DNA from 3 places in the Clostridium thermobutyricum genome. Region 1 is predicted to be linked to each of the others. Evidence: riboswitches for the same ligand, from Rfam matches in the RefSeq annotation. Region 1 holds a riboswitch; each other region holds the start of a gene.
What was found. A riboswitch is a leader RNA that binds a small molecule or an ion and turns the genes downstream of it on or off. The one in region 1 is predicted to bind cyclic di-GMP.
Positions count from the first base shown of each region.

Region 2: another riboswitch for cyclic di-GMP. It lies ahead of HMPREF1092_RS08335 (discoidin domain-containing protein); the one in region 1 lies ahead of HMPREF1092_RS17030 (hypothetical protein).
Region 3: another riboswitch for cyclic di-GMP. It lies ahead of HMPREF1092_RS03430 (hypothetical protein); the one in region 1 lies ahead of HMPREF1092_RS17030 (hypothetical protein).

Region 1 covers NZ_KB850956.1:110,956-113,238, reverse strand. The annotation lists partial or broken gene HMPREF1092_RS17030 (hypothetical protein) at 1-1,034, opposite strand, end outside; cyclic di-GMP riboswitch class II at 1,131-1,214, opposite strand; cyclic di-GMP riboswitch class II at 1,305-1,389, opposite strand; gene HMPREF1092_RS00515 (hypothetical protein) at 1,706-2,283, opposite strand, start outside.
Region 2 covers NZ_KB850956.1:1,787,294-1,789,576, reverse strand. The annotation lists gene HMPREF1092_RS08340 (dual OB domain-containing protein) at 1-629, shown strand, start outside; cyclic di-GMP riboswitch class I at 835-918, shown strand; gene HMPREF1092_RS08335 (discoidin domain-containing protein) at 1,046-2,283, shown strand, end outside.
Region 3 covers NZ_KB850956.1:768,644-770,926, forward strand. The annotation lists gene HMPREF1092_RS03425 (SseB family protein) at 1-541, shown strand, start outside; cyclic di-GMP riboswitch class I at 795-877, shown strand; gene HMPREF1092_RS03430 (hypothetical protein) at 1,126-1,818, shown strand; gene HMPREF1092_RS03435 (GntR family transcriptional regulator) at 1,857-2,283, opposite strand, start outside.

The sequences.
Region 1 (2,283 bases):
CCGTTATCAGTTATATTTACTAAATGATATCCTTCTGGTATATTTGGTGTTTTTAAATTTGTTTTCTTTCCTAATTCCCCAGTTGCACTTTCTGGAGTTCCTATAATTTTTCCATCTAGACCTTCTATACTTATTGTTGTTTTTATCTTACTTGAATCTGGTATTTTCCCTGGATTTAAATTTATATTTATCATGCCATTTCCCATTACAACCCATGCTTGATTCTCTGGACAAACAAAAGATGCTGGCATTTTAGAAGTTAAATATGTTCCATTTCCTGCATTTTGATAATAATCAAGCTTCTTTATAGTATAGTTTACTGCCCCAGGTATATATTGTGTAAAATATCTTGTAAATTTACCGTCCTTATTTTTTATATAGAAATATATATTTCCCGCTGATTGGGAATTAGTATAAACATTAACTGTTCCATCTTTTGCTATTTTAACTTGTTTTAATTGCTTTATTTCATTAACTTGACTTGTTGTACTAAGTGGATTTAATGAATAATATACATCTTCACCATTATATTCTTCTGGTAACTTTGATTTTACTTTAATTTGAAACACATCTAAAGCATGAAATTCAACTCCTTTCATTTCATACGCTAAAGTACACTTACTTAAATCAAATTTTTCGAATTGTGAATTAGCTATATAAAATTTTACATTTAATGGTTTGTTTACAGGAATATCATTACCATTTTCAGCTTTCGGAACTATATAATGCTTTACACCATCTATCATTGTAGTTTTAATTTCTCCAACTGTAACTTGTCCATAACCTTCAACTTCTACATAAAGATATTTTCCACTTATATCTTTATCACTACTAAAAGTTATATTATTTAATGATATATAACTTGCTTGATCATAAGCATCTATATTATTAGTAATATTTGAATTATTTTGCTCTTGAACTTTTATATTAGCAACATTATTAATATTATCTGCATGAGCAATTACAGGATTCATATAAATTCCTCCTACAATAGTTGCAGTTGCTATAATAACAGCTATTTTTTTCCTATTCAATGAATTTCCCTCCTAAAATTAAATTTACATAACTTAAATTCTTTTTATTAAAATAATTCTTTATAAATAAAAAGACTGATTTTTTCAATTTCTATTGAATAAATCAGTCGGTTGCACTACTAGCTCTATACATTTAAAGTGCCCAAATAAAAAATGTATTTCAAAGCTTCAGATTTTATATTAATTTTAAATATATTTTATTTATTAATCTCTATATAACAAAAAATGTATTTTTAAAAATAAAAAAACTGATTTTTTCCAATTTCTATTGAATAAATCAGTCGGTTGCACTACTAGCTCTATACATTTAAAGTGCCCAAATTAAAAAATGTATTTCAAAGCTTCAGATTTTATATTTTATAAGATTTTATAAATTATTTTTTATAAAAAACATAAATGACTATAACAATTATACATATTTTTTTATTTTTTTTAATAACCATATATTTTTTAATATTAACTTTATATTCATTTTTTTATTCATTACTTATATAAAATATATCTTAAAAAAAATTATTTTATATAAAGCAATCTAAAATAAATTAATACTTTTTTAAATTTAATTACAAATTCTGTGTAATGTATTTATAAATATGTAGTTTTATAAAAATTCTACAAATAAAAAAGATAGATATAAAATAGTTATATCTATCTTTCTAATTTTATATTTATTATCTTGAGCTTGAAAGTGAATCTTTAACTGTATTTGCTTCACTCATAAGTTGTTTAAATAAAGGTGCTGCTTGCTTGTTACTATCTAATGAATTCATAGGTGCCTGTCCGTATACAAAATATTGTCCGTTTATTACTTTAGTTATTTCATTGTCTAAAAGTCCATCCATTTCTCCATTTCTTTCAATAGATAACATAAATACTGGCTCTTTTACGTCCTCTGAAGTGAAATTAATTATTATTCCATCACCATATTCTTTTATTAATATATGATTTACCCAATCTGCTGGAATAGTAAATTTTATTCCTAAAGCATTATCAGTATAAACTACATTTTTTGAAGTTGAAACTATATCACTATTTTTCTTATTTAATTTTACATCATCAGCATTTTTTGATTTTTCTTCTTTTTGTTCTAGTGCTTTTCTTTGCTTTTGAAGTTTTTCTTTATCTGCAGCTACTTTATTTGCTTGTTTTTGATTTTCTTGTTGAATTTGATTTGTTATCTTATTCATATCATTAGATATTTCTTCTTTTTGAGCTTCTGTTGCCTCTTGTAAGTTTATACTATTTAAGA
Region 2 (2,283 bases), 1.7 Mb from region 1:
GTATAGATAAAGAAAATGGTAAATTTATTAGATTAGTATCAGAAGATAAAGATTCCAATTTTGCATTGAATGATAACGATTTAATATATGAGGGCGAAGAAAATCAAGTAGAGATAATGGATATAATTAGAGTTCAATTAAAAGGGAAACAAAATTGCGGATATCAACCAGAAAATTATATAATTGATGATAATTATTATATTGAGAAGGTTGGGACTGCAACTAAGAAAGAGATAAGCAATTATTTAATGAATCAAGATTATATTTTTTATAATGCGTCTAATTTTGTACACATAGAAGAGATTGAAAAACAATTAAAAAAATATTCATTAATAATGTTTAAAGTTTGTGAACTAAAATTATGGATAGATAGGTTTAAGCCACATAGAATTACTGCAAATTTTTTTCATAATGGACATGAATATAGCTTTATAAAAATAACAGATCATAGTTTAACACAAAAATATCATGAAAAAGTTTTAAAATCTTCTCCGAGACCGTTTATATTAAATAATGCGATATTAGTAATGAGCTTGGCATCTGATTACAAAGGCATAGGAGAGCATTATAAAATAGTTGCAAATATTATTGAAGAAGATAATTTATATTGGGGAGAAAGTTCAATTTAATTATAATTATTATTAACAATCTATATCTAAACATATATTAAATGAACAAAAAAATAAAACTATAATTTACGTAATAACATTAAAATACCCTTTGGATATAATAGACAATGGGTATTTTTTTATAGTAAAAATTTATAATATTTGTGAAGTAAATTTATATTTATATTAAAAAATTATACATAAGTATATGGTAATATCTTTTTATAAATTTAATAGGCAAACCTTGGGAAACCTTGGGACGCAAAGCTAAAGGGACTAAAGTTTTAAACTATGTCAGCCAGTTGCCGAAAAGTTTTAATCTTTTTGATTAGTAGACTATCTTTCGGGACTAGTCTTATTTTTTTGCCAAAATGGATTGGAATCTTTAGGGGAATAAATTTTTATATTTAGAATTTTTATTTTAAGGAGATGAAAAAATGAATAAGAAAAAAATAATGTCTGTCATATGTATAGCTGCAGTAACAAGTTATTCAGTAGCACCTTCACTAAGTAGCTATGCAACTACTTTAAATAACAAACCAGTTCAAGTAGAAGCTAGTAAAACTGTTAATGCAAAAGCTAGCAAAACTACCAATACTAAAGAAAATGGTAGTAAGGCTATTTCATTAAATGATTCTAATATAACTCTTTATGGAAATTGGGGAGGAATATATAAAGTTTTAACTTTAGGATTTGACACTAATGAAATGAAATTTACTTCAACAACAAGTAGTAATCCAATATATTTTTGTGGTGCAACTTGGGCAGATGTTTATACAGTAACTTTATATAATAATGATGGAACAGTAGAAAGCACAAAAATATTTAAAGGTGCAAATACTAATAACCAATTTAATAGTTATATTAAAGGCTTAACATTTAAATATGGAGATTATTTAAAAATACAATCCAATGGTTTATTTATGAGCTTAAATGGGCAAGAAAAATCAAAAGATACAATATATGTTCAAATAAATAAAGATGGATTAAAGAAAGTAACTAATGAAACTAAAAATTTGAAAGCTCTATATGGAATAGACAAAACAGTAGTTACAGGAAATACAGAAGCAAATAAAAAAGTTTATATTGTAGCAGATGGAAAGAGTTATAATACAACTTCAAATAGTAATGGAGAATTCTCATATGATTTGCCTAGCAGTATAAAATGTGGTTCTGATATAGGTGTTCAACCAGAAGGTGCTATGGAAGAAACAATTAAGTCTACAATAAATACTAATGATTATAAATTAGCTAATAGTAAGTTGAATATTTATAATTGGTGGGGAACATTATCAGGAATCGTAAGCTTTAATCCTCTAACTAAAGAGATGAGTGTTTCTGGATATAATCCATATTTAGGTCATATAGAAACACAATGTATGAAAATTTCTCTTTATAATTTAAAAAATTCATCAATAATAAAATCAGAAGTTATAAAAGGAAATGATACAACAAAAACTTTAGATGCTATGTTAAACAATCAAAGCTTTAATTATGGAGATGTTATAGGAATTAGTTTTGATAAATCACAAACAAGAGTTGATGTATTAAATAACAATAATAATATAGGAAATTCAACTGGAAATGAAGAATATTTTAAAATAACACAAGATGGATTAGAAAAAGTAAATGGAGATATAACTGTAAATCCATTAAATATTTTAACTTCAAATAA
Region 3 (2,283 bases), 660 kb from region 1:
TAATGGACAATATACCGTAGATATAAAAACAGGTAGTATATTAAAGCCTATAAATTATGATAGAGTAGAAAAAATTAATATACCTGTAACAAATCCAGAACTTAATTATTCTATGATGAAATTTTTCCAAGAAATTAATTTAAAAGCTAATTATGAAGGTAAAGGACGAGTTATAAGAATTTTAGAGGAAAAAATGATGGAGGAAATATCTAAAGGTGAATATTTAGTACCTATGAAATTTGAAGAAAATAATATAGGGGTTGGAAAAGTAGAATTAAAAGAAGATACTAAAGTTAATTTTGCAATTTTAGAAGATTCTAAAGGAGCTTTATGGATTCCAGCATTTACAGACTGGGTTGAATTTAAAAAGTTTTATGATAAAGAAAAGTGGAATGGAAGCGTTTTAAATTATGATACATTAATAAATATGGTTCAAGATGTTAAAGGTGTAAATATAAATCCATTTGGATTAAAAGTAGAGCTAACTGAGCAAAATATAAAAATAATAGAGAACTATAAAAAGAAAAAGAAGAGTAATTAGAAAAAGAATATAAAAAGTGGCTTTTGCCACTTTTATTTTTTATTATATATATATATATTAAATACAATTATTTTTAAAATAATCAGTAGTAAAGATATAAAAATACAAAATGATTATTATAAAAGTTTTAAAAGTGAGAGATTAACTTTAATTTAGGGTAATTATTATTAAAATAAAAAAATAAAAATTAATAGTAAAAAATTTTAAAAAAAGTATTGATGAAAACATCGTTTTATGGTAATATTTAGAAGAAGAAAGAAATAGGCAAATTTAGAGAAATCTAAGGACGCAAAACTATAGGGACTAAAGTTTTTACTATGTCAGCCAGTTGCCAAAGAGTATTATTACTTTTTGTAAATAAATGTATTAAACAGGATTATTATACGTTTATGTTGAAAGTTACTCTATGGAGGGTAGCTTTTTTGTGGTTAGAATATAAAGGGTAAAAATTAGTCGATTTAAATTATACCCCATATACCAAAGGTCTACAGAGAATCTGTAGGCCTTCCCCATTTTATGAGCAGTTTATGTATAAATGAGAAATAATTGAAAAAACTACTGGTATAAAGCTAGGAGGAGTTTCAATGAAAAAATATTTTCTTATTTTAAGTATTATAGTATCATTTTGCTTTATTGGATGCGGAAAAATAAATGTATCAACTAGAACAAATATAAATGAAAAAGGTGAAGCAAAATTTATTTTAAAAGCTGTATATGATGATGAAACTAAAAATCAAATTAATAATGATCTTATAGAAAAAAATATAAAAATGAATAATGTTGATGTAAATAAATATACTAGCAATGGATTGAATGTTGAAGAAATAACTATTAATTTTGATAATGCTGGAAAGTTAGTAGGAGATGAAAATATTTATAAAGTGCTAGATTATAAAGTTGTAAAGAAAGATTATTTTTATGAATCTATCTATGATATTTCTATAACTATTAGTAAAAATATTTTTAATTTAAGAAACAAATATAATGAAAAATATCAAAGAAATTACATAGATAATATTCCATATAGTAATACAATAATGTTCCCAGGAGAACTAATTAGCACTAATGCTACTGAGCATGTTAGTCCAAATGAAGTTAAATGGAATTATAAATTAGGACAATTAAATGATACTACTACTATGACACTTACATATAAAGTTGTTACTATCTGGAAGCTTATATTTATTTCAATAATAATTGTATTTATTATTTTAGTAATTGTAATGAGTTTACATTTTAAAAATAAAAGAAAAAGAAATAAAAGAGCTTTAGGTTAGATAAAAAAATCAGTTTAATATTTATATTAAACTGATTTTTATTTTATTTGAGTTAAGTTTAAAGATGAATGTTGAAATGGTAAATAAACTTTATTAAAAACTATTGGAAACTCTTTATGTTTAAATATACCTTCTTCTATTAAATAAAATTTTTTATCGCAAGTTATAGGATGATTATTAGCAGTAAAATTTCCAGAAGTTGAAAACTTAATTCTAGTATTAGTAAATGAACAATCCATATAAATTTTTGTTTCTAAAAATTCTAAAATTTCATCTTTATTATTTAAATCAAGATTAAAATCTACAATTGTTTCAATAGGAATTATAGTGAAAGTATAAGATATATACTCTTCTTTTGCTTTATACCATCTGTCTACACAAACTACAGCTACTGTTTTTTGTCCAAGTATATTTAAATAATAATCTGATGGAGGTTCTATTCTAATTTCTAATTCAACAGAATCA